Regions from separate parts of the Streptococcus pneumoniae genome, predicted to be linked through region 3. Evidence: predicted binding sites of a transcription regulator. Region 3 holds the regulator's gene; each other region holds the start of a gene.
What was found. Region 3 encodes CtsR, which represses protease genes until heat stress. Its sites were predicted from a motif close to TTGGTCAAAAAAGGTCAAANA; they were not measured.
Positions count from the first base shown of each region.

Region 1: a site for CtsR is predicted at 2,679-2,699, ahead of AT689_RS09720 (ATP-dependent Clp protease ATP-binding subunit). Genes of this name have one in related genera too.
Region 2: a site for CtsR is predicted at 3,766-3,786, ahead of clpP (ATP-dependent Clp protease proteolytic subunit ClpP). Genes of this name have one in related genera too.

Region 1 covers NZ_LN831051.1:1,829,259-1,836,190, forward strand. Annotated here, with positions in the region: gene AT689_RS09700 (bifunctional methylenetetrahydrofolate dehydrogenase/methenyltetrahydrofolate cyclohydrolase) at 1-518, opposite strand, end outside; gene AT689_RS09705 (amino acid ABC transporter ATP-binding protein) at 672-1,406, opposite strand; gene AT689_RS09710 (amino acid ABC transporter permease) at 1,406-2,089, opposite strand; gene AT689_RS09715 (YkuJ family protein) at 2,279-2,509, shown strand; gene AT689_RS09720 (ATP-dependent Clp protease ATP-binding subunit) at 2,738-4,996, shown strand; partial or broken gene AT689_RS12045 (IS630 family transposase) at 5,203-6,052, opposite strand; partial or broken gene AT689_RS09735 (NUDIX hydrolase) at 6,134-6,585, shown strand; gene AT689_RS09740 (DUF1827 family protein) at 6,750-6,932, shown strand, end outside.
Region 2 covers NZ_LN831051.1:1,895,351-1,902,282, forward strand. Annotated here, with positions in the region: gene AT689_RS10055 (branched-chain amino acid ABC transporter permease) at 1-381, opposite strand, end outside; gene AT689_RS10060 (branched-chain amino acid ABC transporter permease) at 385-1,254, opposite strand; gene AT689_RS10065 (ABC transporter substrate-binding protein) at 1,522-2,682, opposite strand; gene AT689_RS10070 (YlbG family protein) at 2,783-3,031, opposite strand; gene clpP (ATP-dependent Clp protease proteolytic subunit ClpP) at 3,110-3,700, opposite strand; gene upp (uracil phosphoribosyltransferase) at 3,874-4,503, opposite strand; gene AT689_RS10085 (deoxycytidylate deaminase) at 4,592-5,059, opposite strand; gene AT689_RS10090 (TetR/AcrR family transcriptional regulator) at 5,078-5,635, opposite strand; gene AT689_RS10095 (DegV family protein) at 5,760-6,605, shown strand; gene AT689_RS10100 (BaiN/RdsA family NAD(P)/FAD-dependent oxidoreductase) at 6,664-6,932, shown strand, end outside.
Region 3 covers NZ_LN831051.1:536,440-543,371, reverse strand. Annotated here, with positions in the region: gene AT689_RS02915 (ATP-dependent Clp protease ATP-binding subunit) at 531-2,963, opposite strand; gene AT689_RS02910 (CtsR family transcriptional regulator) at 2,965-3,423, opposite strand; gene AT689_RS02905 (ABC transporter ATP-binding protein) at 3,542-4,270, opposite strand; gene AT689_RS02900 (ABC transporter substrate-binding protein) at 4,270-5,277, opposite strand; gene AT689_RS02895 (ABC transporter permease) at 5,315-6,073, opposite strand; gene AT689_RS02890 (thiamine-binding protein) at 6,036-6,326, opposite strand; gene cbpD (choline binding-anchored murein hydrolase CbpD) at 6,582-6,932, opposite strand, start outside.

The DNA of each region.
Region 1 (6,932 bases), 820 kb from region 3:
GGTTTTCCAACGATATTTGAACGACCGATTACGACCGCATTTTTACCTTCCAAGTCAATCCCATATTCATGAAACATTTCCATAATTCCTGCAGGTGTCGAGGGAATCATGACTGGATGTCCAGACCAAAGACGTCCCATGTTTAGGGGATGGAAACCATCCACATCCTTTTCTGGGTCAATGGCTAATAAAACCGCCTCTTCATCGATATGTTTTGGTAATGGCAACTGGACCAAAATCCCATGCCAAGCTGGATCCTGATTATATTTAGCAATCAGGTCTAACAATTCCTCTTGAGTAATGGTCTCTGGAACTCGCACTACTTCGCTACGGGAACCAGCCGCAAGAGCTGACCTCTCCTTGTTGCGAACGTAGACTTGGCTGGCTGGATTATCCCCAACCAAAATCACTACCAAACCAGGCACTAGAGCTGTTTCTTCCTTTAATTTTGCAGTCTTTTCAGCCAACTGCCCCTGCAATTTGGCCGCTAAAGCTTTCCCATCAATAATCTGTGTCATATCACTTCTCTTTTCTTTCAAATATCTTCCATTATACCAAAAACTGCTAGTGCCCTCTAACACTTCTTTCCTAGGTTATCCTATAGTTTCAAACTATAAGAAAAAGCTCTGGTTGAACTTTTCACTAATCTTGTCTTGAAATTTTAAAATAGATTATAAAACCTTACTCAAGAAATCTTTAGTCCGTTGTTCTTGGGTTTGTTCAAAAATCTGCTCAGGTGTCCCATCTTCAACAACCACACCGTCTGCCATAAAGATAACACGATCTGCCACCTCACGGGCAAATCCCATCTCATGTGTTACGATAACCATAGTCATCCCTGACTTGGCAAGGTCTTGCATAACAGCCAATACCTCACCTACCATTTCAGGATCCAAGGCTGAAGTTGGTTCGTCAAAGAGCAAAACATCTGGTTCCATAGCCAACCCACGCGCGATGGCAATCCGTTGTTGCTGCCCACCCGACAGACTCTGTGGATAAGCGTCTGCCTTATCTGGCAAACCAACTTTTTCCAAAAGCTCTTGGGCTCTCTTCTCAGCAACTTCCCTGCTTTCACCTTTGGTCTTGATAGGTGACAAGGTAATATTTTCAATCACAGTCATATTAGGAAAGAGGTTAAATTGTTGGAAAACCATGCCCATCTTCTCACGCATGGCAAACAAGTCATTCTTCTTGTCCGTAATATCGACTCCCTCAAAGATAACCTTCCCCTTGGTTGCTTCCTCCAACAAATTCATAGAGCGAAGCAAGGTAGATTTCCCACTCCCTGAAGGACCGATGATAACGACAACTTCTCCTCTTTTAATCTCGAGGTTGATTCCCTTCAATACTTCATTCTTTCCAAAAGATTTATGTAAATTTTCAATTTTTATCAAGGTTTCTGTCATTATTTCTTATCTCCTTGTCCCATATGTTTTTCAAAAGCTTTCAAGGCTACTGTCAGAATAGAGGTCATAATCAAGTAATAAAATGCTGCAAATAAAAGCGGTGTTAAAGGTAGATAGGTTGTTGTAGAAACTGTTGTAGCCCCATTCCACAACTCCATGACCCCAATAGCTGATAAGAGGGAGCTGTCCTTGATAATGGTGATAAATTCGTTCCCCAATGCTGGCAAGATATTTTTGATTGCTTGTGGCAAAATCACATAACGCATCGCATTTTTAGGACGAATCCCTAGCGAATAAGCCGCCTCTAGCTGACCTTTTGGAACCGCATTGATTCCGGCACGAACAGTCTCCGAAACATAAGCACCACTATTCATAGAGATAATCAAAATCCCTGGAATCAGACGCGAAAAATCAACACCTAAAATTCCAATCTGAATAGTCGGAGCATTGATATGCATAAGAGCAAAGGCAATCATAATTTGAACCATCATCGGTGTCCCACGGAAAATCCAAACGTACAAGTTGGCCAACCAAACAAGCGGTTTAAACTTTGAACGTTGCCCAAAAGCCAAGACAACACCCAAAATAGTTCCCAAAAAGATAACACAGATAGAAATAAGAATCGTCACAACAGCCCCATAGTTAAAATAAGGTAAATACTTAGGTAAAAAAGAAAAATTCATAGTCACACTGCTTTCTAAAATAGAATACTGTATGATTATAACATGTTTTGAATTAAAATTTAAATTTTTTATCCAATTTATTTAAAAATCTTTAAACTAGCAGAATTAGCGAGAAATCTTAGTTTTTTCTAGTCAAGTTGGCCTCCTTTATGGTAAAATAGTAACGATAAGAAATGAAGGAGAATCAAAATGGAATCACATTTGGTTAGAATCATCAACCGCCTTGAAGCAATGGCAAACGATGGCGGAAATTTAAAACGTAATTTTGAACGCGAAGGAGTTGTTGTTGCAGAAGTTGCGTACAGCCACGACGAAGAAAACGGCCCAATCTTTACCCTTCGTGACGTAGAAGATCGCGAAACGTATACGTTTGATAGCATTGACTTAATCGCAATGGAAATTTACGAACTTCTCTACTAATCTAAAACAAGCTGGGATTGTCCCTGCATGTCTAAGTAAAATCCTTTTTGTCTCACAAATAGGATTTTTTTATAGTCCAAATTCACAAAAATTTTCATTGTAACAACTTCTCAAAGCTTCAATCTTTTTACTTGCTTTACACCCCAATCCTGTTATAATGAGAGTATAGAATTTGACTATTTTTGACCTTTAAACAAGTCAGGCTAAAGAAAGAAATGAGGTAGATGTATGCTTTGTCAAAACTGTAAAATTAACGACTCAACAATTCATCTTTACACCAATCTCAATGGAAAACAAAAACAAATTGACCTCTGTCAAAACTGCTATAAGATTATCAAAACAGATCCTAACAATAGCCTCTTCAAAGGTATGACGGATCTGAACAATCGTGACTTCGATCCCTTTGGTGATTTCTTCAATGATCTAAACAATTTCAGACCTTCTAGCAATACTCCTCCTATTCCCCCAACCCAATCAGGTGGAGGTTACGGTGGAAACGGCGGTTATGGTTCCCAAAATCGTGGATCTGCTCAAACTCCGCCACCTAGCCAAGAAAAAGGCCTGCTGGAAGAATTTGGTATTAATGTAACTGAAATTGCCCGTCGTGGAGACATTGACCCCGTTATTGGGCGCGACGATGAGATTATCCGTGTCATCGAGATTCTCAATCGTAGAACGAAGAATAATCCTGTCCTTATCGGTGAACCTGGTGTCGGAAAAACGGCCGTTGTCGAAGGTCTAGCTCAGAAAATTGTCGATGGCGATGTGCCACATAAACTCCAAGGTAAACAAGTCATCCGTCTGGATGTGGTTAGCTTAGTTCAAGGAACGGGGATTCGAGGACAATTTGAAGAACGCATGCAAAAACTCATGGAAGAAATTCGCAAACGTGAAGACATCATCCTCTTTATCGATGAAATCCATGAAATTGTTGGTGCTGGTTCTGCGAGTGATGGTAATATGGACGCAGGAAATATCCTCAAGCCAGCCCTTGCTCGTGGAGAACTGCAACTAGTCGGTGCTACTACCCTCAATGAATACCGTATCATTGAAAAGGATGCTGCCCTCGAGCGTCGTATGCAGCCTGTTAAAGTCGATGAACCAACGGTGGATGAAACAATCACTATTCTCAAAGGGATTCAAAAGAAATACGAAGATTACCACCACGTTCAATATACCGATGCTGCGATTGAAGCAGCTGCAACTCTTTCCAATCGCTACATCCAAGATCGCTTCTTGCCTGACAAGGCCATTGACCTCCTAGATGAAGCTGGTTCTAAGATGAACTTGACCTTGAATTTTGTGGATCCTAAAGTAATTGATCAGCGCTTGATTGAGGCTGAAAATCTCAAGTCTCAAGCTACACGAGAAGAAGATTTTGAGAAGGCGGCCTACTTCCGCGACCAGATTGCCAAGTATAAGGAAATGCAAAAGAAAAAGATCACAGACCAGGATACTCCTATCATCAGCGAGAAAACTATTGAGCACATTATCGAGCAGAAAACCAATATCCCTGTTGGTGATTTGAAAGAGAAAGAACAATCTCAACTCATCCATCTAGCCGAAGATCTCAAGTCTCATGTTATTGGCCAAGATGATGCAGTCGATAAGATTGCCAAGGCTATTCGCCGTAATCGTGTCGGACTTGGTACCCCTAACCGCCCAATCGGAAGCTTCCTCTTCGTTGGGCCAACTGGTGTCGGTAAGACAGAACTTTCCAAACAACTGGCTATCGAACTTTTTGGTTCTGCTGATAGTATGATTCGCTTTGATATGAGTGAATACATGGAAAAACATAGTGTGGCTAAGTTGGTCGGCGCTCCTCCAGGTTATGTTGGCTATGATGAGGCTGGTCAATTAACTGAAAAAGTTCGCCACAATCCATATTCTCTCATCCTTCTCGATGAAGTGGAAAAAGCTCACCCAGATGTTATGCACATGTTTCTTCAAGTCTTGGACGATGGTCGTTTGACAGACGGGCAAGGACGCACCGTTAGCTTCAAGGATGCCATCATTATCATGACCTCAAATGCAGGTACAGGAAAGACCGAAGCTAGCGTTGGATTTGGTGCTGCTAGAGAAGGACGTACCAATTCTGTCCTCGGTGAACTCGGTAACTTCTTTAGCCCAGAGTTTATGAACCGTTTTGATGGCATTATCGAATTTAAGGCTCTCAGCAAGGATAACCTCCTTCAGATTGTCGAGCTCATGCTAGCAGATGTTAACAAGCGCCTCTCTAGCAACAACATTCGTTTGGATGTAACTGACAAGGTCAAGGAAAAGTTGGTTGACCTAGGTTATGATCCAAAAATGGGAGCACGCCCACTTCGTCGGACTATTCAAGACTATATTGAGGACACAATCACTGACTACTACCTTGAAAATCCAAGCGAAAAAGATCTCAAAGCAGTTATGACTAGCAAGGGAAACATTCAGATTAAATCTGCCAAAAAAGCTGAAGTTAAAAGTTCTGAAAAAGAAAAATAAATCCTATAGAAAAGGAGTAGAAAATGAAATTTTTCTGCTTCTTTTTTTACTAAAATAACTGTAATTTCTTGACAGCTTGCCCTTTGTCCATTATGATATATAGTAGACTGAATCTGAAATAGTACGAAACAATTGCTAAAACATTTATAGAAATTAATTTTACTTTCCCAATCGATTTGTTCTCATCTTATTTCAATCTGCTATAGTCAATTGAAACAAGAGCAGGACAAAAGAGCCTCGTAAAAGGTATTGCAACAACTTGGTAATACCTTTTTGAGGTGCTTTTTGATATGAGCCCATGTTTTCTCAATAGGATTGTACTCAGGTGAGTAGGGAGGAAGAGGTAAAAGTTTATGCCCAAACTCCTCGCATAAAAGTTCTAACTTACCCATTCTATGGAATCTTGCATTATCCATAATAATAACCGATGGTGTGGTTAATGTTGGTAAGAGAAACTTCTGAAACCATGCTTCAAAAAAGTCGCTCGTCATCATCTCTTCGTAAGTCATTGGAGCGATTAACTCACCATTTGTTAGACCTGCAACCAAAGAAATCCTCTGATATCTTCTTCCAGATACTTTGCCTCTTCTTAACTGACCTTTTAATGAGCGACCATATTCTCGATAAAAATAAGTATCGAATCCTGTTTCATCAATCTAAACAGGTGCTAGGTGCTTTAAACTATTAAAATTCTTAAGAAATAAGGCTACTTTTTCTGGGTCTTGTTCATAGTAGGTGTGGTTCTTTTTTTTCGAGTGTAGCCCATAGCTTTGAGCGCATAGTGATGGTAGTTGGATGACAGCCAAATTCAGAAGCTATTTCAGTCAAATAAGCATCTGGATTGTCAGTAAGATAGTTTTTAAGTCTATCTCTATCAACTTTTCTTGGTTTTGTTCCTTTTACTTGGTGGTTTAGCTCTCCTGTTTTCTCTTTTAGCTTTAACCAGCCATAAATGGTATTACGTGAGATTTGGAAAACGTGTGATGCTTCTGTTATACTACCTGTTCGCTCACAATAAGAGAGAACTTTTTTACGAAAATCTATTGAATATGCCATAAGAAGATTATACCACATTGTGTACTATTTTTGGTTCATTTCACTATAATAATAACGATACTAGATAATGAGGAAAATGCAATGGCAAACCCAACTTTCGGAGAAAAAAAGCGAATACAGACTATATTGCTCGCTATGGCGTATATGCAGTTATCCCTAATCCTGAACAAAAACAAATTGTTCTTGTTCAAGAACCAAATGGTGCTTGGTTCCTACCATGTGGAGAAATTGAAGCAGGTGAAAATCATCAGGAAGCCCTAAAGCGTGAGTTGATTGAAGAGCTTGGTTTCACAGCAGAAATTGGTACCTATTACGGACAAGCTGACGAATATTTCTATTCTCGTCATCGTGATACCTACTACTACAATCCTGCCTACCTCTATGAAGCAACTTCTTTCAAAGAAGTACAAAAGCCACTAGAAAACTTTAATCATATTGCCTGGTTCCCTATTGACGAGGCTATCCAAAACCTTAAACGTGGTAGCCATAAATGGGCCATTGAATCTTGGAAAAAACAGCATAAGATTGACTAATACTCTTCGAAAATAAAATTTAAACCACGTCAGCGTCGCCTTACCGTACTCAAGTATAGCCTGCGGCTAGCTTCCTAGTTTGCTCTTTGATTTTCATTGAGTATAAATCAAGCGACTTTATTCAAAAAGTGCTATAATAGAATTAGAAAATCGGAGGAAATATTATGAAGCTTATCAATACGACAAACTCACACTCGCAACTTGTAAAAAGTCAGCTAGAAAGTACCGATGCAACCCTTGTTGAGGTTTATTCTGCAGGGAATACAGATGTTATTTTTACCCAAGCTCCGCTTCACTATGAAATCCTCATCTCAAACAAACACCGTGCTATTCGTGAGCCTGAAATC
Region 2 (6,932 bases), 750 kb from region 3:
AACACCTAGAGTTGCTACCGCAAGATAGTCCCCCTTCAAGCGCAAGGTTGGAATGCCGACAAGTAAGGCAACTGCTCCTGAAAGCAAAGCCCCTACAAGCATAGCTCCAAAGAAGGCACCGTAGGTTGGTGATTTAGAACCAATAATAGCTGCTGCATAGGCACCAATCGCCATGAAACCAGCATGACCAAGTGAAAATTGTCCTGAAAAACCAACGATTAAGTTGAGACCAACAGCCAAAATAATATTAATTCCAATTTGTTGTAAAATCTGTACATAGAATAGATTAAGTACTCCGACTGAAACCAGTACACTAATCAAGCTATAGCCAGCTAACAAAAGGAGTAACCATAGAATATTAACTTTTAAATTTTCCTTCATCGTTTACACCTTCTCTTTCACATTCTTACCAAGGATACCAGCTGGGCGGACAATCAAGATCAACAACAAGATTCCATAAACAATGGCATCACGGAAATCTGACATCCCAAAGGCAGTCGCAAAGGTTTCCAATAGACCAATCACAAAGCCACCAAGAGCCGCACCAGGAATAATTCCGATACCACCAAGTACTGCGGCAACGAAAGATTTAAGACCTGGAGTAACCCCCATCAAAGGCTCAAGAGAGTTATAATAAAGAGCAATCAGAACACCAGCCGCACCCGCAAGAGCAGAACCCAAAGCGAAGGTAAAGCTAATCGTACGGTTTACATTGATCCCCATCAATTGCGCCGCGTCGCTATCTACTGATACTGCACGCATGGCTTTCCCCATCTTAGTCTTTTGGACAATGACTTGTAACAAAATCATCAAAATCAAGGAAATGCCCAAAATCATTAACTGCACATTTGTTAAGCTAATTGGTCCCAAATCATATCGAACTGTTTGAATCGCTTGAGGGAAGGCACGGGTATTGGCACCAACCAGATAGACCATTCCATACTCCAATAGGAAAGAAACCCCAATAGCCGTAATCAAAACAGCAATACGAGTAGAGTGGCGCAAAGGTCGGTAAGCAAGAAACTCAATCACGACACCAAGAATAGCTGTCGCTAGCATAGCTACAATAAGCGCTACAAAGAAATTCATTTGGAAAGAATTGATCAAGAAATAACCGATAAAGGCTCCCATCATATAAATATCACCATGGGCGAAGTTGATGAGCTTGATAATTCCGTAAACCATGGTATATCCTAGGGCTAACAGCGCGTAAACACTACCTAGAATCAAACCATTTACGAGTTGTTGGAGCATAAGATTCACTCTTTCTATTTATAATTCCGAGGGGTTTCCCTCACTTTTTGATAGGTTCTTATACTCAATGAAAATCAAAGAGCAAACTAGGAAACTAGCCGCAGGTTGCTCAAAGCACTGCTTTGAGGTTGTAGATAAGACTGACGAAGTCAGTCACATATATAATCCAAGGCGACGTTGACGCAGTTTGAAGAGATTTTCGAAGAGTATTAAATATCGAAACAGGGAGTGAGTCAAAGGCTCATTCCCTATTTCAACATTTTTCTATTATGGTTTTACAACTTCTGCTACTTCAACTTTACCATTGTTCATGGTCATCATGTAAGCAGTTTTGACTGTGTTGTGGTCTGCATCGAAGCTTGTTTGACCAGTTACACCTTCAAAATCTTTTGTTTTAGCAAGGTTATCCTTGATTTCACCTGAATTTTTAGCACCTTTTGCTGCGTTTGCTACAAGGTGAACTGAATCATAAGCCAAGGCTGCAAATGTTGAAGGCTCTTCATTGTACTTAGCACGGTAAGCGTCAAGGAAGGCTTTAGCTTTAGCTGAAACTTCTACAGTAGTTGAGAAGCCTGAGATAAAGTAGATGTTTGATGCTTTTTCAGCAGTTGCTTGTTGTACAAACTCCTCACCGTTGAATCCATCACCACCAACGATTGGTTTGTCAATTCCCATGCCACGCGCTTGGTTTACAATCTTACCAGCCTCATTATAGTAACCAGGAACAACGATAGCATCAAAGTCTTTCCCTTTCATTTTTGTAAGGGCTGCTTGGAAGTCTGTGTCACCTGCTACGAAAGTTTCATCTGCAACGATTTCACCCTTGTATGACTCGCGGAAAGATTTTGCAATCCCTTTAGCATAGTCACTGGCATTGTCAGTGTAAAGAACAACTTTCTTAGCATTTAATTTTTCAGAAACATAGTTTGAGATAATTTTTCCTTGGAAGCTATCTTGGAAAGTTCCAATAAAGAGGTAATCTTGACCTTTAGTCAATCCATCTTGAGTCGCACTTGGTGAGATCAATGGAACACCTGCTTTTGTAGCGTTCGCTACCGCAGCTGCAGTCGCACCAGATGTCGCAGGTCCTACGACTGCTGATACTTTAGATTGGGTTACAAGGTTAGTTGTAACTGAAGCAGCCTCAGCTGTTTCAGACTTATTATCTTTATCGACTACTTCGATTTGTTTTCCATCGATACCACCTGCGGCATTGATTTCATCAACAGCCAATTGGGCACCTTTTTGTTCAGCTGTTCCGTATGCAGCTAAAGAACCTGATTCTTCAAAGTTAAACCCGATTTTAATTGTCTTTTCCTCTACTGAGTTACCAGCAGTGTTGACTGCTCCAGACTTCACTTCTCCACAGGCTGCAAGAAGTGCTACACTTGCAAGCGCCACAAACGATAGGGCAAATTTTTTCTTCATCTTTTTGTCTCCTTATTTCTTAAATAGTCTGTTAAGAATATACCGAATTATCAGAAAATTGTCAATGTTTTCCTTGAACTTTTTCGATGATAACGTTTTCCTATCGATAAAGATTGCCCACAAAGGGTGTTTCCAACTCTTGGATATGACAAACCCTAACTTTTTTAATAAATTTTTCCTTGCTCAAGCGTCCGACCAATTGCTCCACTTCTTGAGTTGGAACATAGAGTTGTAAGTAACGATGTTTCTTGGAATGATAGGTAATATCTCCATAATCCTGCAGTTTTTTGGCATCACGATTATAGTAAAGATAGATAATCAAGCCAGAGCGATTGACTTTTTCAAACATGATAAATCCTCTTTCTAAGAAATCTCTCCCTATTATACCAAAAAAAGCAAACCCAGTCGAGTTTGCCTTCTATCATCATTAGTTCAATGAATTGTTGGCCATAATTTCATCAATAAAGCCATATTCAAGTGTTTCATGGGCGCTCATCCAGTTATCACGTTCTGCATCTGCATGGACTTTTTCCATTGACTGACCTGAATTTTCAGCCAAGATTTTTTCCAAGGTATTACGAGTTTTGAGCAAGTGTTCTGCAGCGATACTCATATCAGTTTGTTGGGTACCACCACCTGTACCGCCCATTGGTTGGTGAATCATGTATTCAGCATTTGGAAGCATGAAACGTTTGCCTTTTGCTCCACTTGATGCGATGACAGTCCCCATAGATGCAGCCATTCCCATAACAATGGTTTGGACATCTGCCTTGATAAAGTTCATGGTATCTACGATTGCCAAACCAGCTGAAACAGAACCACCTGGTGTATTGACATAAAGGTAAATATCTTTTGTACTATCTTGGGCATCCAAGAAAAGCAATTGGGCAATAACAGAGTTAGCCATATTGTCTTCAACCGGACCTGTCAGCATAATGATGCGGTCTTTGAGAAGACGTGAGTAAATATCGTAAGAACGTTCTCCACGGCTTGTTTGTTCAATAACTACAGGAATCATTCATTTCTCCTTTTGAGTTTTAATTTTGTTGGTCAAATGACTGAAGATAAGACTATTATAATATCTTGGTCAAAAAAGGTCAAATTTTTGCTCTGCTTTCATTAGACAGAAACAAAAACCCAACCTCCTTTCGTGACTGGAAATACTTTTCCAAGTCATTCTTCTTTTCGATCTTATTTTGTACCGAACAAGCGGTCTCCAGCATCTCCAAGACCTGGAACGATATAACCGTGTTCGTTCAAACGTTCATCCAAGGCTGCTGTAAAGATTTCTACATCTGGATGAGCTTCTTGAAGGGCTTTTACACCCTCTGGAGCAGATACAAGGCAGACAAATTTGATATTTGATGCGCCACGTTTTTTAAGAGAATCAACAGCCAAGATTGCTGAGCCACCTGTTGCCAACATTGGGTCTACTACAAAAATTTGACGTTGGTCAATGTCCTCAGGCAATTTCACCAAGTATTCAACTGGTTGAAGTGTTTCTTCATCACGGTACATACCGATGTGGCCAACTTTAGCAGCTGGAACCAAGCTCAAGAGACCATCAACCATCCCGATACCTGCACGCAAGATTGGGACGATGGCCAATTTCTTACCTGCCAATTGTTTTTGAACTGTTTTTGTAATTGGTGTTTCGATTTCCACATCTTCTAGTGGAAGATCACGAAGTACTTCATACCCCATCAACATTGCAATCTCATCTACTAGCTCACGAAAAGCTTTTGTAGAAGTATCTGTACGACGCAAGATTGACAATTTGTGTTGAATCAGTGGGTGATTAATAACTTCAATTTTTCCCATTTTTGGAATTCCTTCTTTCAATTTATTCTTCTCATTATACCAAAAAACGGTTTAAAAATCTTTCTAAACCATTTATTTTTGATAATTTTTACATTAGATCAGCCTCTTTAAGAGCTGTCTGTACTGTCTCAAGTGGTAAATGGGTCAATTCTGTCCCTTTTTCTTGATAAAGGTATTGGGCGTAGTCGTCCATTCGGTACTGGTTGATATAAACCACGCGCTTGCAGCCGACCTGAAGCAATTGTTTTGTACAGTTGAGACAAGGAAAATGGGTTACATAGGCTGTAAAGCCTTTGGGAACACCACGCTCAGCACCTTGAAGGATAGCATTGACCTCAGCGTGAAGGGTGCGAACACAGTGGCCTTCAATGACCAAACATTCGTGATCAATACAATGCTCAGTCCCTGACACCGAACCATTGTAACCAGTGGAAATAACCTTATTATCTTTTACCAGAATCGCGCCCACTTTAGCACGTTTACAAGTGGAACGATTCGCAATTAGTAGGGCTTGGGCTGCAAAATACTCATCCCAGGCCAGTCTTTTTTCAGTCATCTCTTTTCTCCTTTTTCTCTATTTTTTAAAAAATGGTAAACCTAAATCTGCAATCTTTTCAGCTGGTACCTTCATGCCATCCTTGATCCATTTTAGAAGGACAGAGACGATGGCTGAGCTCCAGAAGGAATGAAGATAAGAGCTGACACCTTTTGATTTCCCATGGTATTTTTCTAGAAATTCCTGCATGGCTTGGACAAAGATTTTTTCCAGATGGTAATCCAAGGCCAATTGAATTACTCTAGCTTCCTTTCTGGCCTCCCGGAAAAGGTGAACCCAAACCAAATAAAGGTCTGTCTTTAAATCGTAATGATGCAGCTGTTCCATAATATTGTGGACAGTTCGTTTAAAGACGCTCTCTAAAATTTCCTCTTTGGAGTCATAATTGCGATAAAAGGCCGCACGCGAAACACCTGCACGTTTGACCAATTCAGAAATACTAATCTTGGTCAGCTCCTTTTTTTCCAAGAGTTGCAAGAGAGCTGTTTCAATGGCTTCTCTGGTTAATAAATTGGATTCTTGATTTGATTTTCTGAGATTTTCAAGAGACTTTTCAGAGATTCTACGTTCAGACATAACATTTTCTTTCTACTTGTCACAACAGACGGATGATGCTTTTGTTTCAAGAGTTTTCATGATATAATTGTAAAAAAAGACAGAACCTTTGTCAATGTATAACTGACAAAGATGGAGAATTTCTATGACTTGGAAGATTATTGCTGACTCTGGTTGTGATTATCGTCAACTGCCAACACCAGCTATTAACACAACCTTTGTAAGTGTCCCCTTAACCATTCAAGTAGCTGATCAGGTCTTTGTTGATGACGCCAGTCTCGATATTGACCAAATGATGGAAACCATGTATGCAACTGCAGAAGCTTCAAAATCAGCTTGTCCAAGCCCAGATGACTATTTGCGAGCATTTGAAGGTGCCGAAAACATTTTCCTAGTAACCATCACAGGTACCCTTTCTGGCAGTCACAATAGTGCTCAACTAGCAAAGAATATTTATCTGGAAGACCATCCTGACACTAAGATTCATGTGATTGATAGTTTATCTGCTGGTGGTGAAGTTGACCTACTCGTAGAAAAATTGAATGACTTGATTGACCAAGGCTTGTCTTTTGAAGAAGTGGTTGAAGCTATCACCGCCTATCAAGAAAAAACTAAGTTGCTCTTTGTCCTAGCCAAAGTCGATAACTTGGTGAAGAACGGCCGTTTGAGCAAGCTTATCGGTACGGTCGTTGGCCTTCTCAACATTCGTATGGTCGGAAAAGCTAGTGAAACTGGAACTCTCGAATTGCTACAAAAAGCAAGGGGATCAAAGAAATCAGTTCAAGCTGCCTATGATGAGTTAGTAAAAGCTGGATATGCTGGTGGCCGTATTGTCATGGCCCAACGCAATAACGAAAAATGTTGTCAACAGCTCTCAGAGCGAATCCGTGAAACCTTCCCACAAGCGGATATTAAAATTCTACCAACCTCTGGTCTCTGCAGTTTCTATGCAGAAGAGGGCGGTTTGCTGATGGGCTATGAAATTGATTAATTGCATTCTTGACAAGAGGTGACCATCATCTCTTGTTTTTTTGTGGTACAATAGAGCTATGAAACATTTTGATACTATTGTCATCGGTGGGGGACCTGCTGGTATGATGGCTACTATTTCCAGTAGCTTTTATGGACAGAAAACCCTCCTCATCGAAAAAAATCGGAAACTTGGAAAAAAATTAGCTGGGACTGGTGGGGGACGTTGCAATGTGACCAACAATGGTAGCTTAGACAACCTGCTAGCTGGAATTCCTGGAAACGGACGCTTTCTTTACAGTGTTTTCTCCCAGTTCGATAATCATGACATCATCAACTTTTTTACAGA
Region 3 (6,932 bases):
ACTTTTTGTCAACAACAACGTCAATACAAGAAAATCATTCATCTTGCAGCTTATACTCTTCGAAAATCTCTTCAAACCACGTCAGCTCTATCTACAATCTAAAAACAGTGTTTTGAGCAACCTGTGGCTAGCTGCCTAGTTTGTTCTTTGATTTTCATTGAATATTAGTTTGATTTTTCAAATACCAGCTAGAACGGATTTGACATGCAAAAAAGAAACAGGTCTCTTTTGAAAGAATAAAAATTTCAGATAAGACTGCTCTTTTTCTACTACACACGCTCTAAGACAAATACGACGGAGGGTAATAAACATATGAATTTTGTGTTGAATGGTGAAAACCACGGATCGTTTAGAAGCTATAGGTTTTAGTTTCATACTCTTCGAAAATCTCTTCAAACCACGTCAGCTCTATCTGCAACCTCAAACCAGTGTTTTGAGCAACCTGCGGCTAGCTGCCTAGTTTGCTCTTTGATTTTCATTGAGTTTCACTCCACTGTGACTTATGGTCAGATGCTGATACTTTTATTCTTTTATGCAATATCAAATTTTAACTGGCCTGCTTTGACACCAATCTTAAGTGTGCTGCCTGCCACTAAATCTCCCTTAAGAAGAAGTTCTGCCAACTTGTCCTCCACTTCTGTTTGCAGGGTTCTGCGAAGTGGGCGAGCTCCCATCTCTGGGTCATATCCTTGATTTGCTAACAATTTCAGAGCTGAAGCTTGTAATTTCAAGTCAATGCCTTTTTCAGCCAAACTTGCCACTAAAGGCTTGACCATAATCTTCACCACTTCCTGCATATGGTCACTAGATAGGCTATGGAAGACCACCTTCTCATCAATACGGTTGATGAATTCCGGTCTATAAGCTTTTTTCAGTTCTTCAAACATGCGTTTTTCCATATTTTCCTGGTCAAAACGAATATCCTTAGCCCCAAAACCAACAGTCTTATCATCACGAAGGGCAGTCGCACCTAGGTTCGATGTCATAATGATAATGGTATTTGAAAAATCGACCTTGCGTCCCTTGCTATCTGTCAAAACACCGTCATCCAGAACTTGCAAGAGAACATTAAAGATATCTGGGTGGGCCTTCTCTACCTCATCAAAGAGGAGAACGGAATAGGGTTTATTGCGAACCTTCTCTGTCAACTCTCCACCTTCTTCGTAACCCACATAGCCTGGAGGAGCTCCATTTAGACGGCTGGCTGCGAATTTCTCCATATACTCACTCATATCAAAGCGGATAAGGGCTGATTCGTCATCAAAGAGAACTTCTGCCAAAGCCTTGGCCAACTCGGTCTTACCGACACCTGTGGGTCCTAGGAACATAAAGGAACCGATCGGACGCTTGTGACTGCGAATTCCTGACTGATTACGGCGAATCGCACGACTAATGCTTGAAACAGCTTGATCTTGACCGATGACACGTTTATGGAGTTCTGCTTCAAGATTTAGATACTTCTTAGCATCCGTTTGAGTCAGTTTTTGAACTGGGATTCCTGACAAGCGACTCAAGGTGGTCAAAATATCAGACTCTGTCACCAAGTCTTTGTAGACAGGTACTTCCTCTTCTTTTGCGATTAGCTGGGCTGCCTGTTTCCACTTGCCATCCATCAGGGCCTTATCAGCTGGACTCAAATCTGAATCGTCTGCTTTTACATACTTTACCTTATTTTGCACTGTTGCTGCTGCTTCGTCCAAGAGGTCGATAGCAGAGTCTGGCAAGTGACGACTGGTTAAATAACGATGAGCCATCTTAACCGCTGTTTCAACCGCTTCATCTGTGATTTGTACACGGTGATGTTTCTCATAAGTCGCCTTCAAACCTTGTAAAATAGTCATACTATCTGCCACACTTGGTTCTTCAATCGTCACTTTAGCGAAACGACGAGAAAGAGCCGCATCTTTTTCGATATGTTTTTGATATTCTTCCTGAGTGGTGGCACCAACCGTTCTCAAAGTTCCACGCGCCAAGGCTGGTTTCAAGATATTGGCCGCATCCAGAGTCGAATCAATCCCGCTACCAGAACCCATGATGGTGTGGAGTTCATCGATAAAGAGGATGACTTGGCCATCTTCTTCAATATCCTTGATGATATTATTCATGCGTTCTTCAAAGTCACCACGGAAGCGTGTCCCTGCAACGACATTCATCAAATCAAGTTCTAACACGCGCATCTTAGCCATTTCCGCAGGCACGTCACCACTAGCAATACGCTGAGCAAGACCAAGCGCCAGAGCTGTTTTCCCGACACCAGCATCCCCAACCAAGACAGGGTTGTTCTTAGTCTTCCGGCTCAAGATTTGAATCATACGTGAGATTTCCTTGTCCCGACCGATGACTGGTTCTAACTTGCCAGAACACGCTTGCTCTGTCAAATCATGCGTATAGTCCTCGAGACCACCACTAGGAGTCTGCGGCATGCCCATCATATTGGCCATAGAATTTTGCTTGTCAGCTACTGTACGATGGCGTTGGCGTAAAGCCTTGAGATCTTCACGAGTCCAGCCTGCCCGTTCTTCTAAATTTCGACGAAGAGCAGCAATCTTGACCTGATCTTTCTTGTCTTCATAAGAAAAACCAGCCCTCTCCAAGATACGAGTCGCCAAGGCATTGCCATCATGCAAAATCGCATAGAGGACGTGCTCTGTCCCTAGCACCTTAGCATGGACCACTGACGCTACATACTCTGCTTCGTCAAAAAGAATCTGCAAACGACGGGAGAACGGCAATTCCGTAAAAGTTTCATCCTGGCTATAGTCCGTTTCAGTCAGTTCCAAAGCCACCTCTTCTAAACGGTCCAGCTCATACGGATAATCATTTAAAGTTGCCCCTGCTACACTATAACTGTGATTAGACATGGCAATCAACAAGTGCCAAGACTCTAGATAACGAGCTCCAAAATGTCCAGCAACCATGTAGGCACTTTCGATACATTCATTCAATGCTTTTGAATAGTTCATCTTACTTCCCTTTTCTATCTACCTCTTGTATGATCTGACGTAGCATGTTTGCTCGAACAACTGGAGCTTCTTCTCCTAAAACGCGATCCAAAGCTACTGATTCTAGCAAATTCATCTCCTGCTTGGTCATCAATTCCTGCTCAACCAAAAGCTGGAGAATATCCTCATAAATTTCTTGACTGACTCGCTCACCAATCGAGTAAAGCAGCTCCCGGAGCATTTCATGATGACTAGAAAACTCAATTCGTCCTATACGAATGTAGCCTCCACCACCACGCTTACTTTCAACCAAGTAGCCTCTACTTTCCGTAAAGCGTGTCTTGATCACGTAGTTAATCTGACTAGGAACAACCTGAAAGGTATCTGCCAACTGACTCCGTTGCAACTCCACGATACCAGATTGATCTAAAATCGCCTTGATGTAGGCCTCAATATGATCCGATGTATTTTTAAATCTCATAACAAACCCACCTCTCTCTTTAAACCTTGACCTTGTTTGACTATTATACCGAAATTTTCTCATTTTTAAAAGAAAAAGGGCGCTGGTAAAGGATAATCTTCACCAACTCCCTATTTTTCTACTTATCTAAGCCTAATTCTGCCAAGATTTGACGTTTGTAGGCAATCTTTTGGACTTCCTTGTCCTCATCTTCAGACCAATCTAGTTTAATTTCTGAAACAATCTGCCCAGGGCGATTTTTCAAGATATAGATGCGGTCGCTGAGATTGAGGGCCTCCTCAATACTATGCGTGATGATCAGGGTTGTTAGCTGCAACTGCTTGTGAATCTCAAGATACCAAGCGTGGAGTTCCATCTTTGTCATCTCATCCAAGGCGCTAAAGGCCTCATCTAAGAGAAAGAGCTTGTGCCCAAAAAGGTAGGTCCGGAGTAAGGCTACACGCTGGCGCATCCCACCGCTAAGTTCATGAGGATACTTGTCTCTTACAGCTGTCAGCTGGAAGGTCGCAAGAATTTTATCCGCTCGGGAAATAGCTTCTGCCTTATCCACCTTTTGAATCAAGAGGGGCAGAATGATATTTCCAAGCACCGTCTTGTGCTCCAAGAGCAGATCCTTTTGCAACATATAACTCACGCGCCCCTTGGGATTTTCTTCACCATCAAGGACAATTCTCCCTGACTGAACTTCTAAAATCCCAGCGATTAGATTAAAGAGGGTGGTCTTTCCAACACCACTTGGGCCTAGGATGGAAACCACTTCGCCTGAAGTCACCTGTAGGTTGATATCCTCTAAAATCCTCTCCTGACCATAGGCATAACTGACGTGCTCTAGTCTAATTTCTGTCATTATTTCACAAATTCGTTGGTGAAGCCTTTGTCTGTCAAGTCTTCTTTAAGGATACCATTTTCTTTATCCCATTTATAGAAAGCATTCCAGCGAGCTGCGTCAAATTGACCCCATTTTTCCTTGTCGCTTGCGTATTCTTTTGACAAGTATTTTTGAGATTCGATGACAAAGTCACGTTTTTCCTTGAGTTCAGGTGCATTCTTGATGAGAATATCTGCAGCTTCTTCTGGATGTTCCATGGCATATTGGTAGCCTTTTTTGATGGCTTGGATGACTTTGCGAGCTTCTTCTTTGTTATCTTTCAGATAGTCGTTGTTTGCGATGATAACTGGTGAATAGTAGTCAAACTCCTTGACATAGTCTTTCAAGTACATGAAGTTAGCATCTACACCTTGAGATTTAGCAAGGATACCATCCCAACCGTAGTAAATCCAAGCAGTATCAAAGACGCCATTGGCAATCGGTGTGATTGAGTTTGAGTCGTTATTTGGTACTTTTTCAACCTTCTCAAAGTCTCCACCTTGAGATTCTACCAAGGTTTTCAACATAGCAAGTTCAGTTGGGTCATTCCATGTCCCATATTTCTTACCAACCAAGTCTTTTGGACTGCTTACATTATCAGATTTACGAGAGATGATTCCTGATGTATTGTGTTCAACAATAGCTGCAACGGCAGTGATTCCTGCTCCTTTTTCCAATTTCTTAGCCATGTAGTCTTGGAAATACACTGCAAATGGTGCCTTTCCGTTGATAACCAAGTCAGAAGAACTTTCTTCTGGTGGCAATTTCAAATCAACATCCACTCCAGCTTCTTTGAAATAACCTTTTTCCTTGGCAACATAAAGCCCTGTGTGGTTGGTATTTGGTGTCCAGTCTAGGATAAAGTCAACCTTCTTAAGTTCTGCCTCTTTGTTGTCTTTAGAAGCAGTTCCTTGACCACAGGCCACAAGCACAACAGCTACAAGAGCTGTTACAAGCGTTAAAAACACTTTCCATGTTTTCTTCATTTTGATTTCCTCTTTTCTTTTTCAAAAACGCTCTATTTTAAGTACGTTTCCATTTAATCACATATTTTTCACTGATATCGACCAGCTTCATACCCAAAAGACTGATAATCGACACCAGAATAATAATGGCAAACATGGTATCATACTGAAACAGTTTTTTAGACTGAATCATATAAACACCAAGACCTTCAAAACCTCCCAACCACTCAGATACCACAGTTGTGATAAAGGCGTAGGAGACACTGACCCTCAGACCTGCATAAAAGTAAGGCAGGCTAACCGGGATTTTAAAATGCCACAGGATTTGCCAAGGGTTTGCTCGCATCAGACTAAACAAAGTCAGCATATCCTTGTCACAATGCCTAAAACCGTCCAAAATACTAACGATGATGGGAAAGGTTGTTGTTAAGATAATCAAGACAATCTTGGGCAAAATCCCATAACCCAGCCACAAGACCAGGATAGGAGCTATGGCAATGGTCGGAATGGTCTGAATGACCACCATCATAGGGTAAATCAGGTCATTGAGCCAAGTCAAACTATCCATGAGCACAGCCATAAGACAGGCAATCAAAACTCCCAAAATCAGCCCCAGTAAAGCCACTCTCAAGGTCGCCCAGCTATGGTGCCAGAGAAATTCTCTGTCACGAACAAAGGGCTGGAGAATTTCAAGAGGTGTCGGCAGGATAAACTTGGGGAGAAGTTTAAGAAAACCTGCTAACTGCCAGATTGACAATACTCCGAGAAAGCCCAATAGACTAATGTGTCGTCTCAGTATACTTTTCAAGTTTCTCATCAATACTTAAAATCTCTCCTACATTTATTTTGACATTGGCAAAGACATTGTCTGCCTCCTGCACTGCCACTTCCAGCGCTTCTTTTAGAATGCGCATAAGCTCATCAAACTCCCCTTCCAAGACCGTTTCAAATGGTGTCACTACCATCGTCACTTCTTGAGTTTGCAGATAAGCAATGACCTGATCAATAACAGCTATCCGATCAATCCCCTGTGCTAGGGGTAAAACTTGCAAGGCAATGCTTGCTTTCATAAGAACCTCCTCTTCTCGTTTTCCTTTTAAAAAAAAGAAAAACCTTTACCATACATGGAAAAGGTGCAAAATTAGACTAAGTATCGTTCCCTCCGCTGGCATTACCCAGATCAGGTGCGGTCGAAGTTTAACACTTCCTCTCAGACTGTACACAGACTCCCATATATTATATGTATATATGATAGCGCAAAATAAGAAAAATGTCAAGGAAACTGCTTACAGAAAAGAGCAGGAAATTTCTCCTACTCCAATTTTCTATACTCGTTCTCCATCACTGTTTACTCTGTAGCCATCCACCGTCGTATTAATAGCTAAGGCGCCTGAAGAGTAAGAATAATACCACTTACCAGAGACCTGGTACCAGCCTGTTTTCATTGCCCCTGAACTACCCAGATAATACCACGAGCCATTCTCCTTTAACCATCCTGTCTGCATTTCACCAGATAATTTCAAATAATACCAGCTAGAACCGTCTTTCAGCCATCCTGTTGATTTAGAACCATTTGATTTGAAATGATACCAACTACCATTTATTTTCTTCCAACCGACAGTTGAACTATTATTGGATCCATAGCTAGAGATATTTCCTGATTGATTCTGATAATT